DNA from 4 places in the Sporosarcina sp. Y838 genome. Region 2 is predicted to be linked to each of the others. Evidence: riboswitches for the same ligand, from Rfam matches in the RefSeq annotation. Region 2 holds a riboswitch; each other region holds the start of a gene.
The links. A riboswitch is a leader RNA that binds a small molecule or an ion and turns the genes downstream of it on or off. The one in region 2 is predicted to bind S-adenosylmethionine.

Region 1: another riboswitch for S-adenosylmethionine. It lies ahead of metK (methionine adenosyltransferase); the one in region 2 lies ahead of AC1TO4_RS08015 (5-methyltetrahydropteroyltriglutamate--homocysteine S-methyltransferase).
Region 3: another riboswitch for S-adenosylmethionine. It lies ahead of AC1TO4_RS09495 (methionine ABC transporter ATP-binding protein); the one in region 2 lies ahead of AC1TO4_RS08015 (5-methyltetrahydropteroyltriglutamate--homocysteine S-methyltransferase).
Region 4: another riboswitch for S-adenosylmethionine. It lies ahead of cysC (adenylyl-sulfate kinase); the one in region 2 lies ahead of AC1TO4_RS08015 (5-methyltetrahydropteroyltriglutamate--homocysteine S-methyltransferase).

What each region holds. Positions count from the first base shown of each region.
Region 1 is NZ_JBXCJD010000023.1:13,598-18,539, forward strand. It holds gene pckA (phosphoenolpyruvate carboxykinase (ATP)) at 1-1,179, opposite strand, end outside; SAM riboswitch class I at 1,367-1,485, shown strand; gene metK (methionine adenosyltransferase) at 1,677-2,873, shown strand; gene AC1TO4_RS17620 (gamma carbonic anhydrase) at 2,980-3,492, opposite strand; gene AC1TO4_RS17625 (alpha/beta hydrolase) at 3,607-4,401, shown strand; gene AC1TO4_RS17630 (histidine phosphatase family protein) at 4,458-4,942, shown strand, end outside.
Region 2 is NZ_JBXCJD010000004.1:290,139-295,080, forward strand. It holds gene AC1TO4_RS08005 (hypothetical protein) at 1-703, opposite strand, end outside; gene AC1TO4_RS08010 (hypothetical protein) at 892-1,122, shown strand; gene AC1TO4_RS08015 (5-methyltetrahydropteroyltriglutamate--homocysteine S-methyltransferase) at 1,416-2,528, opposite strand; SAM riboswitch class I at 3,021-3,134, opposite strand; gene AC1TO4_RS08020 (FadR/GntR family transcriptional regulator) at 3,277-3,969, opposite strand; gene AC1TO4_RS08025 (ornithine cyclodeaminase family protein) at 4,005-4,942, opposite strand, start outside.
Region 3 is NZ_JBXCJD010000005.1:248,214-253,155, forward strand. It holds gene pepF (oligoendopeptidase F) at 1-954, shown strand, start outside; gene AC1TO4_RS09485 (MetQ/NlpA family ABC transporter substrate-binding protein) at 1,019-1,831, opposite strand; gene AC1TO4_RS09490 (methionine ABC transporter permease) at 1,849-2,520, opposite strand; gene AC1TO4_RS09495 (methionine ABC transporter ATP-binding protein) at 2,510-3,523, opposite strand; SAM riboswitch class I at 3,626-3,736, opposite strand; gene AC1TO4_RS09500 (aminotransferase class I/II-fold pyridoxal phosphate-dependent enzyme) at 3,906-4,942, shown strand, end outside.
Region 4 is NZ_JBXCJD010000006.1:15,539-20,480, reverse strand. It holds gene AC1TO4_RS09925 (ABC transporter substrate-binding protein) at 1-645, shown strand, start outside; gene AC1TO4_RS09920 (ABC transporter ATP-binding protein) at 756-1,547, shown strand; gene AC1TO4_RS09915 (TraB/GumN family protein) at 2,081-3,250, shown strand; SAM riboswitch class I at 3,390-3,490, shown strand; gene cysC (adenylyl-sulfate kinase) at 3,672-4,271, shown strand; gene AC1TO4_RS09905 (phosphoadenylyl-sulfate reductase) at 4,505-4,942, shown strand, end outside.

The sequences.
Region 1 (4,942 bases), on a different contig from region 2:
GCATGTCGAGAATGTTGCTTCTGGTGAGGTGATACCACGTTCAGTTCCAGCAAGTTTCGAAGTAAAACCACTTAGGAAGTGGTACATTGCTTGCTCTTTCGTTAATTTGGAAATAGGGGGCAGTACGCCGAAAGCGTCAGCAGTCAAGAAAATAATTGTTTTTGGATGACCTGCAACTGAAGGGTCAACGATGTTATCGATTGCTTGAATTGGATATGCTGCACGTGTATTTTCAGTCAAAGATCCATCATCGTAATTAGGAATGTTTGTTACTGGATCGATAACAACGTTTTCAAGAACTGATCCGAAACGAATTGCACCGAAAATTTCAGGTTCTTTTTCTTGAGATAAATTGATACATTTCGCGTAGCAACCACCTTCGATGTTAAAGACACCAGTGTCAGACCAACCGTGTTCATCGTCGCCGATTAATTTGCGGTTCGCGTCAGCTGAAAGTGTTGTTTTACCTGTTCCTGAAAGACCGAAGAACAAAGCGACATCGCCTTCTTCGCCGACGTTCGCAGAACAGTGCATCGGCATGATGCCATTCTCAGGTAGGAAGTAGTTCATGACAGAGAAGATTGCTTTTTTCATTTCACCAGCATATTCAGTACCACCAATGAGAACGATGCGTTTTTCCATAGACACAATAATGAACGTCTCGGAATTCGTACCGTCAACTGCAGGATCCGCTTTAAAAGAAGGAGCTGAAATGATAGTAAATTGCGCTTCGTGTTTCGAGAGCTCTACTTCAGTCGGGCGAATAAACAATTGATGGACGAATAGGTTATGCCAAGCAAATTCATTCACGACTTGAATGGATAGACGTGAAGCTGGATCTGCACCAGCGAATCCTTTGAAGACGAACAGTTCGTCTTTAACTTTTAAGTGTGTAAGCATTTTATTATATAATGAGTCAAATACATCAGATGAAATCGGACGGTTTACGCTGCCCCAATCGATTTTGTCTTTGGAGGACGCTTCCTCGACAATATATTTATCTTTAGGGGAACGACCTGTATACTTCCCTGTTTGAGCCGTGACTGCTCCATCGGAAGTCAGTTGAGCTTCTCCACGTGATATCGCTTTTTCAACAAGTTGTGGTACTGAAAGTTGAATTTTTATATTTTCACCGGAAAGAAGGTTATTTAGATCGTCGCTAATCTTTGCTGTAATCATAATTATGTACCGTCCTTTACTCATAGTCCCATATAATTGGGTGTCATGTCATCACATTTCTTAAATAGTATAACACATTAAGAATAATAATCTATATTAATCAAAATCTCAAGCAATTAGTTGTAAAATCGGCAAAGAAATTTGACAGGGAACAAGTTTTTTCGTAGCATATATAGTTGAACGGATACTCTTATCCCGAGCTGGTGGAGGGGTCAGGCCCAATGAAACCCGGCAACCTGCAATGACTTATTTGTCTGCGCAAAGGTGCCAAACCTGTAGCAAGGCACAGTCCTTGTATGATAAGAGTGAAAGGTGCTTTTAAAATCATGCCTTTCCTCATGTATTAGTACGTGAGCGAAGGGCTTTTTAATTTGTTTAGCCCTTTATCCTCGTGTATAGAGCTCGCAGTGGCTTGTAGTCTTTCCTGAATCCGGGAGGACTCTACATGGGACATATGAGTACCGTATCAATCTCGTAGGATATAAGGAGGAAAAGACATGACTAACCGCCGACTGTTTACTTCAGAATCGGTAACTGAAGGACATCCAGACAAAATGTGCGACCAAATTTCAGATGCTATCCTTGATGCTATTTTGGAGGAAGATCCAAATGCACGCGTAGCATGTGAAACGACAATCACTACAGGACTGGTACTCGTAGCAGGTGAAATCACGACGACTACATATGTCGATATTCCAAAAGTTGTGCGCGAAACTGTTAAAGGCATTGGTTACGTTCGAGCGAAATACGGATTTGATTGGGAAACGTCTGCAGTTCTCACTGCGATCGATGAACAATCAGCCGATATTGCTGCGGGTGTTGACCAAGCACTTGAAGCGCGTGAAGGATTAATGACAGATGACGAACTTGAAGATATTGGAGCAGGCGACCAAGGTTTGATGTTTGGTTATGCTTGTAATGAGACACCAGAACTGATGCCATTACCAATCAGCTTAGCCCATAAACTATCCTTTAAACTTGCACAAGTACGTAAAGATGAAACACTTTCGTACCTAAGACCGGATGGGAAAACGCAAGTGACTGTAGAGTATGATGAAAATAATATACCCGTCAGAATTGATACGATTGTTATTTCAGCACAACATCATCCTGAAGTGACACTTGAGCAGATTCAAAGTGATATTAAGGAATTCGTTATTAATCCAGTTGTACCAACTAATTTAATTGATGAAGAAACAAAGTACTACATCAATCCGACTGGCCGATTTGTAATAGGTGGACCTCAAGGAGATGCGGGTCTGACTGGTCGTAAAATCATTGTTGATACGTATGGTGGTTATGCACGTCATGGCGGTGGGGCATTTTCGGGGAAAGATCCTACAAAAGTGGACCGCTCAGCTTCATACGCGGCTCGTTATGTTGCAAAAAACATCGTTGCAGCAGAACTTGCAGACCGCTGTGAAGTCCAGTTGGCTTATGCAATCGGTGTAGCTCAACCTGTATCGATTTCGATTGATACATTCGGAACAGGTACCGTTGAGGAGAGTAAACTCGTGGAACTGACACGTGAACTCTTTGACCTTCGTCCAGCAGGTATTATTAAAATGCTTAATCTCCGTCGTCCTATCTACAAGCAGACGGCAGCGTATGGTCACTTCGGCCGCACGGATGTTGATCTGCCATGGGAACAAACGGATAAAGCTGGAGCTTTGAAAGAACTAACAGGGAAATAATTATTGAAAATGCCGGAAGCAAGGACTCCTCCTTAGCTTCCGGCATTTTTTATCATGTGTTATTATCCTTCAATAAAAAAAGCCGCCAATCAATGGCGGCAATACATCACTTTTGTAGACTCTTATAATATTGCCCTTTTTCCGCGTATTCACGAACAATTCTTTCCATATCTGCACGGTCGTCTTCATTCAGTTCCCGAACAACTTTTGCCGGTGAACCGAGTGCTAACATATTCGGTGGAATCTTCTTACCGGGCGGTACTAGACTGCCCGCTCCAATAAATGCCCCCTCGCCGATTTCAGCCCCGTCTAGAATGATGGAGCCCATGCCAATCAGCGCCCCTTTTTTTATAGTGCAGCTATGTAGAGTAACTTGGTGTCCAATCGACACTTCGTCCTCAAGGATTAGTGGAGAGTGCGGGCTTTGATGTAGGCAGCACAAGTCTTGCACGTTCACTTTACGTCCGATAATTGTAGCTGAGACATCACCGCGAATCACAGTATTGAACCAGATTGACGATTCGGCACCAATTGTTACATCTCCAGAAATTGTTGTATAATCTGCAATGAATACGGATGGATCGATTACGGGTGTTTTATCTTTGTAGGGATAAATCATTCAACTCTCCTCATTTCTTTATGTAGTGTATAATTATCGTAACAAAGATTAGGATTTTATAGAAGGTTAAGAGTTAAACAATAGAAAGAAAATAATGTAATAGGTAAGGGGAAGATGACCGTGTGGAAATGGGAAGCGGAAGGACAGCCTAAAGCTGTCGTGGCGATCGTTCATAATGTGTACGAACATCATAGTAGAAATGCTTGGCTAATTCAGAAGCTTCGGAATAGTGGTTTCCATGTCGTGGCAGGTGATTTACCTGGACACGGAGTAGAAAGCCAAGGAAAAATCCACAACGAACAGGTTGATACATACACTAAATATGTGGAAAAGTTAATAGAGGTCGGTCTCGGTGATAATCTCCCTTTTTTTATTATAGGACATGGAATGGGTGCGACGTTCGTCATGCGTCTTTTGCAAAGAAAGAAAATTGAGTGTGCAGGAGTTGTATTCAGCTCGCCTTGGTTGGCGCTGCGTCACCAACCGCCGAAATTTTCGAACGTACTGACTAAACTTTCATCTTCTACTAAGCTGGATCATGAAATTGATGTTGAAATGTTGACTCGTAACAGTGAGTTATATGAAGAAATACGGTCAGATGAGAATTATGGCACTGAAAGCACGGTATCTTGGTACAAAGAGTTACAGGCATTCATGAAATTGGTGGTACAGCACGAAGGAAACATGCATGATACTCCAGTTTTAATGCACATTGCGGAGGAAGATAAAATTACGGATACCTCCACTGTGAAGAAGTGGCTCATTAGGCAAGATCTATCTGAATTACAGTACAAGCAATGGAAGCATTTGTACCATGATATTTATCAGGAACCAGAACGAGAAGAAGTTTACTTATATACGGAGTCATTTATGAATAATGTACTGAGATCTGTTGGATACGTCGTGTGAGAACTGCATTGAATTTTTCTAGCAAAGGAGAGTTTAATATTACGACTTTTGGATTTGTGAGGCATGGAGTTACTACGTGGAATAAAGAAGGACGTGCTCAAGGGAGTACTGATATCCCGCTTGACGAAGAAGGAATTGAAATGTCTAACCGAGTGGCAAAAAGGCTTTCAAGCGAACAATGGGATTTCATCTACACAAGTCCCTTAATGCGGGCAGCAAAAACAGCAGAAATCATTGCTGAAAGTAGTATTGGAATTCCTCTGATCGCTGACAACCGCCTGCGTGAATCAGGGGGCGGCTTAATCGAAGGAATGACGGAAACGGAGCGCGTTGCAAAATGGGGTCATTCGTGGAGAAAGCTTGAACTGGGGTTCGAACCGCAAGAGGAAATTGTCTCACGCGGTTTGGAATTTGTTAAGGAAATGAACGCGGCATATCCTGGAAAAAGAATCCTAGTTGTTAGTCACGGCGGATTTCTCGGCCGTTTGATCAACGAACTAGTTCCCCATAAAGACTTGAGAGAAAATCTTGAAAATACTTC
Region 2 (4,942 bases):
CGTCCATCAATTCTGTTTCATAATGGCGAAGTGCACGTTGCGCGCGGTGGACGAGGTCGTCGGAACTGTTAATTTCGGAATACTTGAGCGCTGATACAATCAAACCGCCGCCAAGAAACGTGTCCCAAACCGACATACCTTCCGCCGATCCAAGCTTATCCAGTGCTGCATCAAGTGCAAGGCTAGCTTTTTGACCAGCGTCGCTTGCTTCGTTGATTTCGCGGCACAGCGAACGCACCCTTACCCGGTCATCTGCAATTTTTTGCAGTGTACTGTGTGCAACGGAATCATTGTGCCGAATCCATGTCTCCTTTTCCTTCATAAAATCTGCCCAGTCTTCATCTATATAAGAGAAAGTTGGATTTTTCATGTCTTCACGCAGTTGTTTGGCTTCCGCCTCTAAATCTATCACTACTTTTTCAGCCTCATTGTATTGCAATTCAGCCTCAGCAGCTTCTGAAATTTCCTTGTCCATTTTTTCATCCCATGTGCCCGTCCACTCACTAATCTTATTCATGAAAGAAAACTTTCCGAGTTTCACAACATCCTGTTGTTCTTTTGTCAGCTGTTTGTGGAATTTATCACGCATTCCAATTGCTTCTGGTAATTGCAACTCAGCCCCTTCCAACCGCCGTTTGATCCGATTGCGTTGCGTCCGTCTCATTGCCAGTTCCAATTGCCGTTCACGTAGATCTGTTCTCACCAAAACCACCCATTTCTTTGTTATACGGAAATCTGAGGGGGAAGTTTCATTCTCACGTAATAAACTATCCACATGTGCATAAATAGTATTTTTTCACTATTACAACTTATCCACAACCAAGTACTTGATTTCAATCAATGTTTATCCACAATCAAAGGGATTTGATAGAAGTGGAGGTGTACCCTTTTATGAAAAAACAACTAACAATTGTACTTATCCTTATATCTCTTCTCACCGCCTGCGGAAATGAATCTACCATTTCTACATTGTCTTACCCAGTTCCTGACCAAGAGATGCATGCATCCGAAGAAGGGTTATCACTTACGCTTGAAGAAGATGCTTTCCTGGGATCACCATCTATTATCAAGACAGTCGTACAAAATACCAGTTCATCCGACTATCAATTGGGTGAGTTTTGACATATAGAAAAATAAAGATGGTCATTGATTTATCATTAAGTATTCAGATGCTGTGTTCTTAAAGGATCCGTCCTCCAAAGACTATGGAAATGTATTGTCAGCCGGCAGTAAAGCACGCCAGACTTTTCGGTCGACGCGCTCGGCGCGACACTGATTCCAGGCGAATACCGTCTTGTGAAAACATTTTTACCGCTTGGTGAGCCGTTGTACGAGTTATCTGTTTCTGTACCATTTACTGTGGAATGAAAAAAAACCTGAACAAAGCAAATGAGCTTTGTTCAGGTTTACTTAATTTAGTTCCAGACTTCCTTCGCTACGTCTACAATGAATTTCAATTTCTCCCATTGCTGTTCTTCTGTCAATTTGTTGCCGTGATGCGTTGAAGCAAATCCGCATTGCGGGCTCAAGCATAGCTGTTCGAGTGGCACGTATTGCGCCGCTTCTTGAATGCGCGCGATAACCGCATCTTTGTCTTCTACTTGTCCATTTTTCGATGTAACAACACCAAGCACGACTTTTGCTCCACCATTTGGAACATGATCCAATGGTTTAAAGTCTCCTGAACGTTCATCATCATATTCCAAGAAGAAGCCATCTACTTTTTCTTTTGCAAGGAGCGTTGGCGCAATCAGTGCGTAGCTTCCTTCAAATGCCCACGTCGATTGGTAGTTCCCACGACATAAGTGTGTTGTTACGACTAAATCTTCCGGTTTATCTTCCAGCACACCATTAATGACGCGTAGTGCCAAGTCGATTAATTGTTCTCTTGAATAAGCTCCGTCACTGAACGGGATATTTGGTGCAGATAGCCCGGCAATATAGACATCATCCAACTGCAAGTAACGTACACCGGCTTCGTAAAATGCTTTCAAAGCATCTTTGTATGCTTGAATAACATCGTTTGCAAATTCTTCAATGTCAGGGTAAATCGTTTCATCACGGATTCCAATATTAAAGAGTTGATTTGGGCTCGGGATTGTTTGTTTCGCAACGGCACGTCCGCCAACGATTTCATTGAATTCAACAAAGTCTTGAATGAATGGATGATTAGGGTTAAATGAAATCTTACCCGTGTTTCGAACGTCGTATTTTTCAGTTTCAATCCCGTCAAATGTGTAACCTTTCTCAGGCACATATCCTTCAATTCCATTCAAATGCTCCAAGAAGTCCAAATGCCACCATGTACGTCTAAATTCACCATCTGTTACAAGTTCCAAACCAACTTCAATTTGCTTATCAACCACCCGTTTAATTTCCTGTGTTTCTACTTCTCGTAATTGTTGTGCAGTAACTGTGCCTTCTTTAAAGTCTTTGCGCGCTTTATGCAAGTTATCCGGTCGTAGTAAACTTCCAACGTGGTCCGCTCTGAATGGTGCTTTCGTTAGTGTTGTCGCTTGATTTGTCATAGTAAATTCCTTCTTTCTGTTTTTTAGTGGATTTTGATTTTATCCGAACAGGACGCGAATGGGCGAACTCTTTTTCTATTCTTTCGGCAGTATCGCGTATGAGCGGGCTCTTTTTTCTTTTCTTACGGCAGTATCGCGTATGAGCGGGTTATTTTCCTTTTCTTACGACAGTTCCGCGTATGAGCGGGCTTTATTTATTTTCTAACGACAGTACCGCGTATGAGCGGGTTATTTCCCTTCTCTTTCGGCAGTCGCGCGTATGAGCGGACTGGAAATCCGGATGCTTTTTCTGGCTTCGGAACGATGTTAAAAACGACTGAGTCTTTTGAGGGCACTTTATCTAAGTTTGTTGATAACTCAATTTAATTGATGAATTTTTCAAAAACATAATAATTCTCCCTTCATTTTTTGAAGGTAACTTTGGTCTCCAGAAAGAACAAAAAACCCCTTCTAAATTTATAGAAGAGGTTTTGGCGAATTCGCTATTTGCTCTTCTCATCTCCAAGCAGTAAGCATTACACTTACGCTTCTGGAATTAGCACAGTACTTAAAAAGTCTGTTGCTGAGGTATCATCGGGCCAGTCCCTACACCTCTCTGGATAAGAAAGTTACGTATTTAGTTGTTAACCAGTACAATACAGGCCTTTAAATAGAATGTCAATACAGAATATACAAAAGATTTTAATTATGTCTTTTTCCTTAGACAAGTTAGGCAAACAAAAAAGCTAGGGTGTACAACTTTTCCTAGCTACTGTTTCCCCTCATAGTCTGCCATTATTTTCTTTCTCACATAACTTAAATGTGTATACATCTGCTTGAATGACTCAAAAGGATCCCTTTTTTTCAACGCTTCATAGATTGCTAAGTGATGCTCAATCGTAATATCAGGCTCTCGATAGGTGATTAAGCTATCTGTTTTCTCGTGCGTGATGAGCAGTGAATCTATCATTCCTTCGACAACTGGATTATCGGCGCTTTGTGCAATCAATCTGTGGAATTCCTTATCCAAACGACCATAATTACTATCTGTATTTTCTTGAATACTATCAATTGTTTCTTTGATCTTTTCAAGTTGCTCATCCGATATCTTTTCGGCAGCAATCGTAACGAGCCCCAACTCTAACGCCATGCGCGCTTCGATGATTGCAGGAACATTGTTAATAGATAAGGCGAGCATTACCTTAAACGGATTACTTCCGACCCTATCATTTACAAACGTACCTCCGCGCGGCCTTCTTGTAATGATTTCCAAGGTCTCCAAAGAACTAAGCGCTTCCCGCAGAACAGGTCGGCTAACATCAAATTGTTCCATCAAATTCATTTCCGATGGCAATTTATCACCCGGGTTTAGCTGTCCGCTCATTAATAGCTGAACAATTTGTTCTAACACCTGTTGCGAGAGGGTGCTTCTACGGACATTGTCCACTTTATATTCTTTCATTTCATCCCTCCTTTTCTCAGGTTTTCAAGTACACTTTATACTTCAACCCGACTTTGATATCTCTCGTAGATTAGTTTTGCTGTTAGGATGTCAAAAATAGATACACCTACCGATTTAAAAACGGTTACTTTTTGCTTCGTCTCTTCATTTTCACCTTGTTGAACCAAGGTCCCCAGTTCAGGGATTGTCTCTTCGCTATGGCCAAACTTTCTTGCGTTAATCATTTCACCGCATTCGGAAAACGCTGCGTGCGTATCTACAAATAGATGATCTGCTTCTTTGATAATTGAGTCGGGAATCTCTTGCATGAATGATTTGAATGCACCTGAACCTGCGAAATGCTTTCCAGTTAAATCAATTTGCGCATCGTAAGGAATAACCGGACTTGTTGATGTTGTCGTTGTAATAATAATTTGCGCCTCTTTTACAATGGTCGCAGGATCTGAACTATCAAATCGAATAGTTGGAAATTCCTTCTTCGCTTTCTCTATAAAGTTATCGAGTCTTTCCTTACTACGATTATACACTAAAACCCTCTGTACTAACCTTACAGCACAAGCCGCCTGCAAATGACTCCACCCTTGATCGCCAGTACCTATAATACCAATGGTCTCCGTTTCATTGGATGCCAAGTATTTCATACCCAATCCACTTACAGCACCAGTCCGCATAGCAGTTATCGTTCGTGCATCCATGATCACAAGTGGTTTCATCGTCTTCCTTTCATTCAACAGGAAGATACCCCTCAACGTTGCTTCACCGATTGCAGCATTGCCTGGAGCAATACCAATCAGCTTCGCCCCGTAATAATCTTCGTAAAAGGAAGGCATCAATAGAGCCGAGTTCTCGGCATCATTGATGAATAATCGTTCTGGAACAAATGATTTCTTCTCCCCGTCATTCACATAATAGTCTTCGATAGTATCGATTATCTCTTTCATCGAGATAAGACTTCTAATTTCTTGCTCGTCAA
Region 3 (4,942 bases), on a different contig from region 2:
GGACTTGATAAAATGACTTTTGCCGATCTGAAAGTTCCACTTGATCCGACTTATGAGCCGAAGATCACAATTCAGGAATCGAAGAAGTATATAGATGACGCTCTTGCAATCATGGGCGAAGACTATGTTAACATGGTGGATCGTTCGTATAATGAACGATGGATAGATTTTGCTCAGAACAAAGGTAAATCGACGGGTGCTTTTTGTTCGAGCCCCTACGGTAACCACCCATATATTCTCATTTCATGGACCGGTAGCATGGAAGACGTATTTGTACTTGCTCACGAACTTGGTCATGCAGGTCATTTCTATAATGCGAATCGTGAGCAGAATGTATTCAATGCACGTCCATCCATGTACTTCATCGAGGCCCCTTCAACGATGAATGAAATGCTTGTTGCAAACCATTTGTTAAAAAACTCGGATGATCTCAAATTCAAACGTTGGGTCATTTCATCCATCGTTGCACGCACGTATTATCACAATTTCGTGACACATTTGTTGGAAGCTGCATATCAGAGAAAAGTGTATGAACGCATCGATTCAGGTGGTAGTGTCAATGCGGGTGTCTTAAATAACTTTAAACGCGGAGTCCTTGAAGAGTTCTGGGGGGACACTGTAGAGATTAATGAAGGTGCCGAGCTAACATGGATGCGCCAGCCCCACTATTACATGGGCTTGTATCCATACACATATAGTGCTGGACTTACGATTTCCACACAAGTGTCTAAACGTATTTTGAAAGAAGGTCTACCTGCTGTCGATGAATGGCTGGATGTCCTCAAAGCGGGCGGTACAAAATCACCTGCTGAACTCTCAAAAATGGCAGGTGTGGATATTACAACAGAACAACCATTACGTGACACAATTGCTTACATCGGGGATTTGATTGATGAACTCATCGTTTTGACGCAAGATATCGAAGCAAATGAAAAGGCGAATGTCTCACAATAAATTCAAAAAAAGCTGACGAAACCGTAATGGTCTCGCCAGCTTTTTGCTATCTATTTTGAAATTCTTATTTCATCCATTCGGGTTTACCAAAACCTTCAAAATCCGAATCAATCACTTTTTCAAATTCTGCTGACTCTACGATTTCAATAATATCTTTAGCAAATTGTTTATCGGTATTTTCCGTTTTTACTGCAACAACATTTCTGTAAATATCGAGCATATCTTCCAGAACCAACGCATCCAATAAATTCATGCTTGCGGCAAGTGCGAAGTTTCCAGGAACGGCTGCTAAATCAGTGCCATCAAGGGAGCGTGGAAGCTGTCCCGCTTCGATAGGTTGAAATACTAAGTTCTTCTTGTTCATTGTGATATCCTTTTCGGATACTTTTAATACTTCTGCATTAGGATCGAATTCAATCAGACCCACGTCTTGTAACACTAATAGAGCACGAGCCCCATTGACAGGATCGTTTGGAATGGCAATTTTTGCGCCTTCCTCAATTTCTTCGATAGACTTGAATTTATTGGAGAATATCCCCATTGGAGCTGTTGGAACGATAATCAGTGGTGACAATTCCGCTTTAGTTTCTTTCACAACATTCTCCAAGTAAGTCGTGTTCTGGAACAAGTTTGCATCAATATCACCACTTGCTAAGGAGTTGTTCGGCTGAATATAATCGCTGAACTCGACTAGTTCCACTTTATATCCTTTTTCTTCAAGTCCGGGAATAATCGCCTTTTTTAACATATCGCTGTACGGTCCTGCAGTCGAACCAAGCTTCAAGGATTTATCATCAGATGCTTCTTCTTTACCACCACAAGCGGCAAGCACTGTTCCAAGTATAAGGACTACTACAACAAATAGAAACTTTTTCATAATTTTTTCTCTCCCTATCATCTTTTATCAACAACTTTTGAAATACGATCTCCTGCAAATTGAATTAGTTGTACAAAAATTATTAATATCACGACAGTGACAACCATAATCGTATTGTCGTAACGATAATAACCAAACCGGATTGCTAAATCGCCGATTCCTCCACCGCCGACAACGCCTGCCATCGCCGAATAGGCGACTAAACTAATGACTGTCATTGTCACACCTTGAATAATACTTGTTTTTGCTTCCGGCAGTAGCACATCTTTGATAATCATCCATGGCGTCGCACCTACCGCGATTGCAGCTTCAATGACACCTTTATCAATTTCACGTAGCGAAGTCTGCACGATTCTAGCAAAAAATGGAATCGCAGCAGCAGATAACGAAACGCTCGCTGCGCCAGGACCAATCGGAGTTCCTACTATTAAAATAGTCAACGGGATCAGCGCGACTAGTAAAATAATGAACGGAACAGAACGGACCATATTGACGATAAAACCGAGAACTGAATTCAATACCCTGTTCTCTAAAAACAGTCCTTTTTCCGTGGTGAACAATAGGATTCCTAATGGCAGTCCAATAACTAGCGCGATGACAAGAGAAATACCTATCATATAAAGCGTCTCACCAAATGCTTTCGTAATATCAGGCATAAGCTCCATAACATGTTGAATATCAATTCCCATATTCAATAACCTCCACTTGGGCAGCCCGCGATGACATATAGGCAATGGCCTTTTCTATTTCGTCATCTTCCCCTTTAAGTTCCATTAAAAAAGTACCTAGAGGCATTTCTTGAATATATTCAATCGAGCCATGAAGGAAATTACCTTGTACCCTAAATTGCTGGACCATATCTGAGATAATTCCCTCGCCCGCCACATCCCCTTTAAACATAACTTTAACGAGTTGTCCCGTACACCTACTCAATATTGCTGATGGAACATCAAACGATACGACACTACTGATAAACTCCTTGGTTAATGTTTCTTGAGGGTTTGAAAAGATATCATATACTTGTCCTTCTTCAATCACTTTGCCATTTTGCATAATCGCCATTCGATCGCAAATTTCCTTCACTACATTCATCTCATGCGTAATAAGAACAATTGTAATACGCAATTCCTTATTGATTTTTTTCAAAAGCCGTAAGATTGATAGCGTTGTATTCGGATCGAGTGCGGAAGTTGCTTCATCACAAAGCAAAACGGATGGGTTATTCGCGAGCGCACGAGCAATGCCCACTCTCTGCTTTTGGCCACCACTTAACTGTGCAGGATAGACGTCACGCTTATCAGAAAGGCCGACCATTTCAAGCAACTCTGTCACCCGTGTATTTATTTTATCGGGAGATGTTTTTGCAGCTCGTAATGCAAATGCAATATTTTCAAATACAGTCTTTTGGCTGATTAAATAAAAGTGCTGAAAAATCATTCCGATTTTCAAACGCGCCAGACGAAGTTTATTTCCTTTTAGATTCATCAGATTTAAACCGTCGACTAAAATCGTTCCACTCGTTGGTTTCTCCAATAAGTTGAGGCATCTGATAAGTGAGCTTTTCCCTGCGCCCGAGTAACCGACGATTCCGAAAATCTCTCCTGTGTTTATGTCTAACGACACATTATCAACGCCGGTAACAACTCTCTCTTTTGTTGTATATACTTTCGACACGTTTTGTATTTGTATCATATAAATCTCCTCTTTCTTTAAATGGAAGTATGAAATCTCTGGATGCCTGACCATATAAAAATGCTTCTTTCATAATAAGAAAGAAGCACCGAAAAAGGTTTCAGCTCATCTTTCAGAATGAAGTTCACTCTGTAGGAGTTAGCACCTTCCTTGCTTTACACAAGGGGTTGCTGGACGTCATCGGGCCTATCCCTCAGTCTCTCTTGATAAGTACCATTATATTATTGTTTTGATGATATACCATTAATAGTAGTCATTTCTAATTAATTTGTCAACCTATCATCATGCTATCCTTTTCGGAAGTATTGTCAATTAAGTTGCATTCCATGTATACTAACCTTAAAATAATAGTTTTTTACTATATAGAAAACGGGGTTATTAAATGGCACTATCAAATCGATTAAAAAACTTACCGCCGCACTTTTTCGCATCACTTGTACGAAATGTTGAAGAAGCTCTTTCGGAAGGTCGAGACGTTATTAACTTGGGGCGTGGTAACCCCGATCAACCTACTCCACCTCACATTGTAAAAGCACTTCAAGAAGCGGTTGAAGATCCAGCAACACACGGGTACTCCCCGTTCAGAGGAACGCCCGAATTAAAACAGGCGGTTGCCGACTTTTATAAGCGAGAATACGATGTTCAAATTGACCCGACAACAGAAGTCGCAATTCTATTTGGTACAAAACCCGGCTTGGTTGAGTTACCGCTTGCCATAATGAACGAAGGTGAATTACTTTTGCTTCCGGATCCTGGATATCCCGATTATTTATCAAGTGTAAGCTTGGCAAACATTAAATATGATTTAATGCCATTGGTAGCTGAGAATGATTTTTTACCTGATTATAATGCCTTAACGGAAGAACAAAAAAAACAAGCAAAATTAATGTATCTGAACTACCCGAACAATCCAACCAGCGCAACTGCCAATATACCTTTCTTCGAAGAAACGGTTGCATTGGCAAAAGCCAATGATATTGCCATCCTTCACGACTTCGCTTACGGTGGAATCGGTTTTGACGGCGTTAAGCCTGTCAGTTTCCTACAGGCGGAAGGCGCTAAAGACGTTGGCATTGAAACGTACACGTTGTCAAAGACCTATAACATGGCCGGTTGGCGGGTCGGCTTCGCTATCGGTAATGCTGATATCATAGAAGCAATCAACTTATTACAAGACCATCTATTCATTGATATTTTCCCGGCTGTTCAGCGCGCGGCTGCGGCTGCGTTAACAGGAAGCCAAGATTGTGTAGATGAACTCGTATCCCTCTACGAAGGTCGCAGAAATGTCCTAATTTCCGAATGTAGACGAATCGGTTGGGACGTCGTTGCCCCAACAGCTTCTTTCTTCGCTTGGTTGCCTGTTCCAATAGGATATACAAGTGAGTCTTTAACCAATTTACTATTGGATAAAGCGGA
Region 4 (4,942 bases), on a different contig from region 2:
TCACCAATTGAAGATATTAAAGCCTATGCTGCCGAAATTGGTATTGAAATTGTTGATGAGCAAATAGTTGACGTTCAAGCAACAGAGGCTCAATCCCAATTATTAAATATGAAAAAGAAAAATCCTGACTATGCAATTATTCAGGAAACATGGGGAGCAACAGCAACAATCTTAAGAGATGCTAAAACACTTGATATTGAAACACAATTCATCGGTTTAAACTGGGCTTCTGGTGAAGGCGTTATAGCTATTGTAGGTGAAGAAATTGCTGAAGGATATATCGGAATCCTATCGCATGCACTGCCTTATGAAGACCTACCAGGTATGGCTGATGTGAAAGAGTATTTGGAAGCTGAAGGCAAGACGCTTGAGGATATTAACCAGAAGTTCATTCAAGGATGGACGACTGCGAAAATATTAGTAGCTGGGATTGAAGAGGCTGCAAAAGTACATCCAGATGGTGATCTTACAGGGGAGGAGATCCGTACAGGTATTGAATCTATTAAGGATTTAGACCTCGGTGGATTGGGTGCTCCGGTCAGTTTTAGTGCAGAAAGTCATATGGGTACTGAGCAGACACGTCTTGGTATCGTAAAAGACGGACAATGGGAACCGTTGACTGATTACTTTAGCTACAACGATTAATTAAAATGGACAACCCATACTAAACCAGCGCATCCAGAAACAAGAATGGGAAGAGTACTTGATATTGATATGCTTACCTTTTTGTTTTCTTTGGTGGAAGGAGGAATTAAATGCTCCATGTCAAAAATATTGAAGCAGTCTATTCGAAAAATATTCTTGCATTGAAAGGGATGTCACTTCATGTTCCTGAAGGTAATATAATTGCCTTACTGGGCAGCAACGGAGCAGGTAAGTCGACAACTTTAAAAGCGATTTCAGGTTTGCTTTCCGGTGATGAAGGACAGATAACTGATGGAACTATCCAATTTGAAGGTGAAAAAATAAACGATATCACACCTGACGTAATTGTTAGAAAGGGAATATTCCTATGCATGGAGGGAAGACGTGTCTTTAAAGATCTAACTGTTGAGGAAAATTTAATGGCTGGAGCTTATACACGGAAGGATCGTTCTAATATCAAGTCTGATATAGAAAAGATTTACACTTATTTCGCAAAACTTAAAGCTCTACAAAACCAAAAAGCGGGATTCCTGTCTGGTGGGGAGCAGCAAATGCTCGCAATTGGCAGAGGCATTATGGCAAAACCAAAGCTATTATTACTGGATGAACCTTCATTAGGGATTGCACCGCTGCTCGTTAAAGAGATTTTTCGAAATATTAAACAAATCAATCAAGAAGAGGGCACATCTATATTAGTTGTTGAGCAAAATGCCAATGTTGCACTGTCAATTTCTGACTATGGCTATATTATGGAAAGTGGGCGGGTTGTAATGCAAGGCGATGCAAACTACCTATTATCAAACGAAGAAGTACGTGAACATTATTTAGGTATGGGAAAAGAAGGAGAAAAGAATTATAAAGAAAATAAAGTTTATAGAAAACGCCAAAGGGTAGTGTGGTAACGGTCATTGAAAAGTGCTAAATCCAGTAAGAGTGAAATCTTGAAATATTAGAGTAACAGTTGATGATTGCTTAGCCCTCTTTTCTTTTTTGAAAAGAGGTTTTTTCTATTCAGATTTACGAATGATAAAGATGGAACGTTAAAAGGAGTGGTTAAAGAAGTTGTACGAGAAAGTGATAAAAATTAACCATAACGTCAAATCAAATTGAAGAACAAGTTTCTGTCTTGGTTCCGGAATTGATCGGAGAAGTGTTAACTGTGACGTAGAATATCGTGAATGAAGGAACAACCCAAGTAAGCATTCTATATCCTAAAGATCAAGGAACGCAAAATTTTTTAAAGCAAGTCTAGCCAAAGGATTTCACATATTCTATCTAACGATTTTTCCTTGGTGGAATGACTCATATTTAATTAATAATGAAATATAATTGAATTTTGTTTCAAACTGATTCATTATTAATATTAGACCGTCTTTTGGTGATCACTAGATTGAGGTTACTAATAAGAAATTAGTTCTACAAAGGATGTTTGTTCATGCAAGAAGACAATATTACGAGAATAAATTTAGATGGAAAAGAATTAATTCTTATTGGAACAGCCCACGTTTCAAAGCAAAGTGCAGATCAGGTAAAAGAAGTAATCGACAGAGAGAGACCTGATTCGGTTTGTATTGAATTGGATGAACAACGTTATCAATCTATCATGGAAGGAAGCAAGTGGAAGGAGACAGATATTTTTAAGGTAATAAAAGAAAAGAAAGCATCTTTACTTTTAATGAATCTGGCAATTTCCTCCTTTCAAAACCGTTTAGCAAAACAATTTAATATAAAGCCTGGGCAGGAAATGATTCAGGGGATTGAATCGGCAAATGAAGTTGGTGCAGAACTTGTGCTCGCCGATCGTAATATTCAAATAACGTTCTCCAGAATTTGGGGTAATATCGGTTTTATGGGGAAAAGCCAACTTCTCACGTCGGTCGTATATAGTATATTCAGCAAAGAAAGCATTTCAGAAGAAGACCTAGAAAAAATGAAATCAAAGGACACTTTAAATGCGGTATTAAACGATTTCACAGAAACTTTTCCGAAACTAAAGGAGCCTTTAATTGATGAACGTGATCAGTATTTAGCACAGAAAATTAAAGATGCACCGGGGAAAAAAGTAGTGGCTGTTTTAGGGGCGGCACATATTCCAGGGATTACCAAGGAAATTCATAATGAGCATGATTTACAAGCATTATCGCAAACGCCCGTCAAATCAAAACTACCTAAAATTATTGGGTGGGCAATTCCAGTGCTCCTTCTTTCTATAATTGCATATACTTTTATTTCAAATCCTTCCGCGGGTTTTGACCAAGCGCTAAGTTGGATATTGTGGACGGGTAGTCTTTCGGCAATTGGTGCGGCTGCGGCACTGGGACATCCACTAGCCATTTTGGCTGCCTTTGTTTCGGCTCCAATAACAACCCTACATCCTTTGATTGCAGCGGGGTGGGTATCCGGAATTGTTCAGGCATTTTTCCGTAGACCAAGCGTTGGCGATTTCGAAAGATTATCTGAAGATGTATTTTCGATTAAAGGTTTTTGGGCAAATAGGGTAACACGAGTCTTATTAGTTGTCGTCCTCACAAACCTAGGAGGTACATTAGGTACCTTTATAGGTGGGGCTGATGTCATACGTGTATTCTTTGAGAACTTTAAATGAAAAATAGATAGCTTTTTTGTTATCGACACAAGAAGGATATTTAAAACCAATTAAACCAATAGACTTTAATTTATTATCTGATAAGTCATTGACAATGTCTTTTTCATAATGTAATATTGGTCTCAACTTAATAGTTCATATCTTATCTAGAGAGGTTGAGGGACTGGCCCAATGAAACCTCGGCAACAGACTGTTTAGTACTGTGCCAATTCCATTAAACGAAAGTTTAGAAGATAAGAAGAGAAATTTTTTGTTCGATTAATTAACCTCTTCTTGCACTATTAAGAAGTGGTTTTTTATTTTCCACGTAATAGAATACATGCTAATTAGACAACTAAAGGCATCTTTTAATCGATTATTTGTATCGGTTTAAAAGTTGTCTTTTTTTGTAAACTAAATAGAGAAAATGGGGGAGAAAATAATGACAGAATCTACAAATATCGTTTGGCACGAATCAGAGGTAACAAAAGACAATCGCCAAGAAGCTAAGGGGCATAAAAGTGCAATTCTATGGTTTACAGGACTTTCAGGATCAGGAAAGTCGACGATTTCAGTAGCGTTAGAAACAGCGTTACATAAAAAAGGTATTCATACCTATCGGTTGGATGGGGATAATGTCCGGCATGGTTTAAATAAGAATTTAGGGTTTAGTCCAGATGACCGCACGGAAAATATTCGTAGAATCGGTGAAGTCTCAAAACTAATGATTGATGCAGGATTGTTCACGTTAACAGCGTTCATTTCTCCATACAAGGAAGATCGGGATACAGTGCGTGACCTCGTCGAACCAAATGAATTTATCGAGGTTTACGTGAAGGCTAGTTTAGAAACATGTGAAGAACGCGATACAAAGGGACTCTACAAGAAAGCCAGATTGGGAGAGTTGAAAAATTTCACAGGAATCGATGCTCCTTATGACGTACCTGTTGACCCAGAAATCACCATTGATACAAATAAGCTAAGCGTTGAAGAATCCGTTAAAGTCATCGTAAATTATTTAAACGAAAATAAATATATCTGAAAAAACCAATAGACATGTAACTTCTTGGAGTTGTAGGAATAGAATACCTTTAAACCGACTTGACACATAGGAATAATAAAGATATTGTTAATTTCAATCATAAATAGAACGGGAATTCTAATTGAACGTAAAATTCCGAACATATGAACAATAGATGGCTTTAACCATTGAATGGTTAACTTCGTCTTAAAAAGAGAAGTTAGATCATTAATTTTATGAGGGGAGAAGTTTCTATGGTGAAACTGACGTATGACACATGGTTTAAGCCTATTGAAACGTTTAACATTGACGACGAATCAAAGGGTGCTTTAAATGTTTTGAGATGGGCTTATGACGAATATGATGCTGATCTTGTCTATGCATGTAGCTTTGGTGTAGAAGGAATTGTGATGCTTGATTTGATTTCGAAAACAAAACCAACTGCAAAAGTGGTGTTTTTGGATACAGGGCTTCATTTTCAAGAAACGTATACTCTCATCGATGACATCAAAACGCGTTATCCACAGCTCGATATAGAAATGAAAAAGCCAGCCTTAACGGTTGAAGAACAGGCTGATGCGCATGGAGAAAAACTATGGGAAAGACAACCAGACCGTTGTTGCCATATGAGGAAAGTTGTTCCACTTCGAGAGGCACTAAGCAATGCGACTGCTTGGTTATCTGGGCTTCGA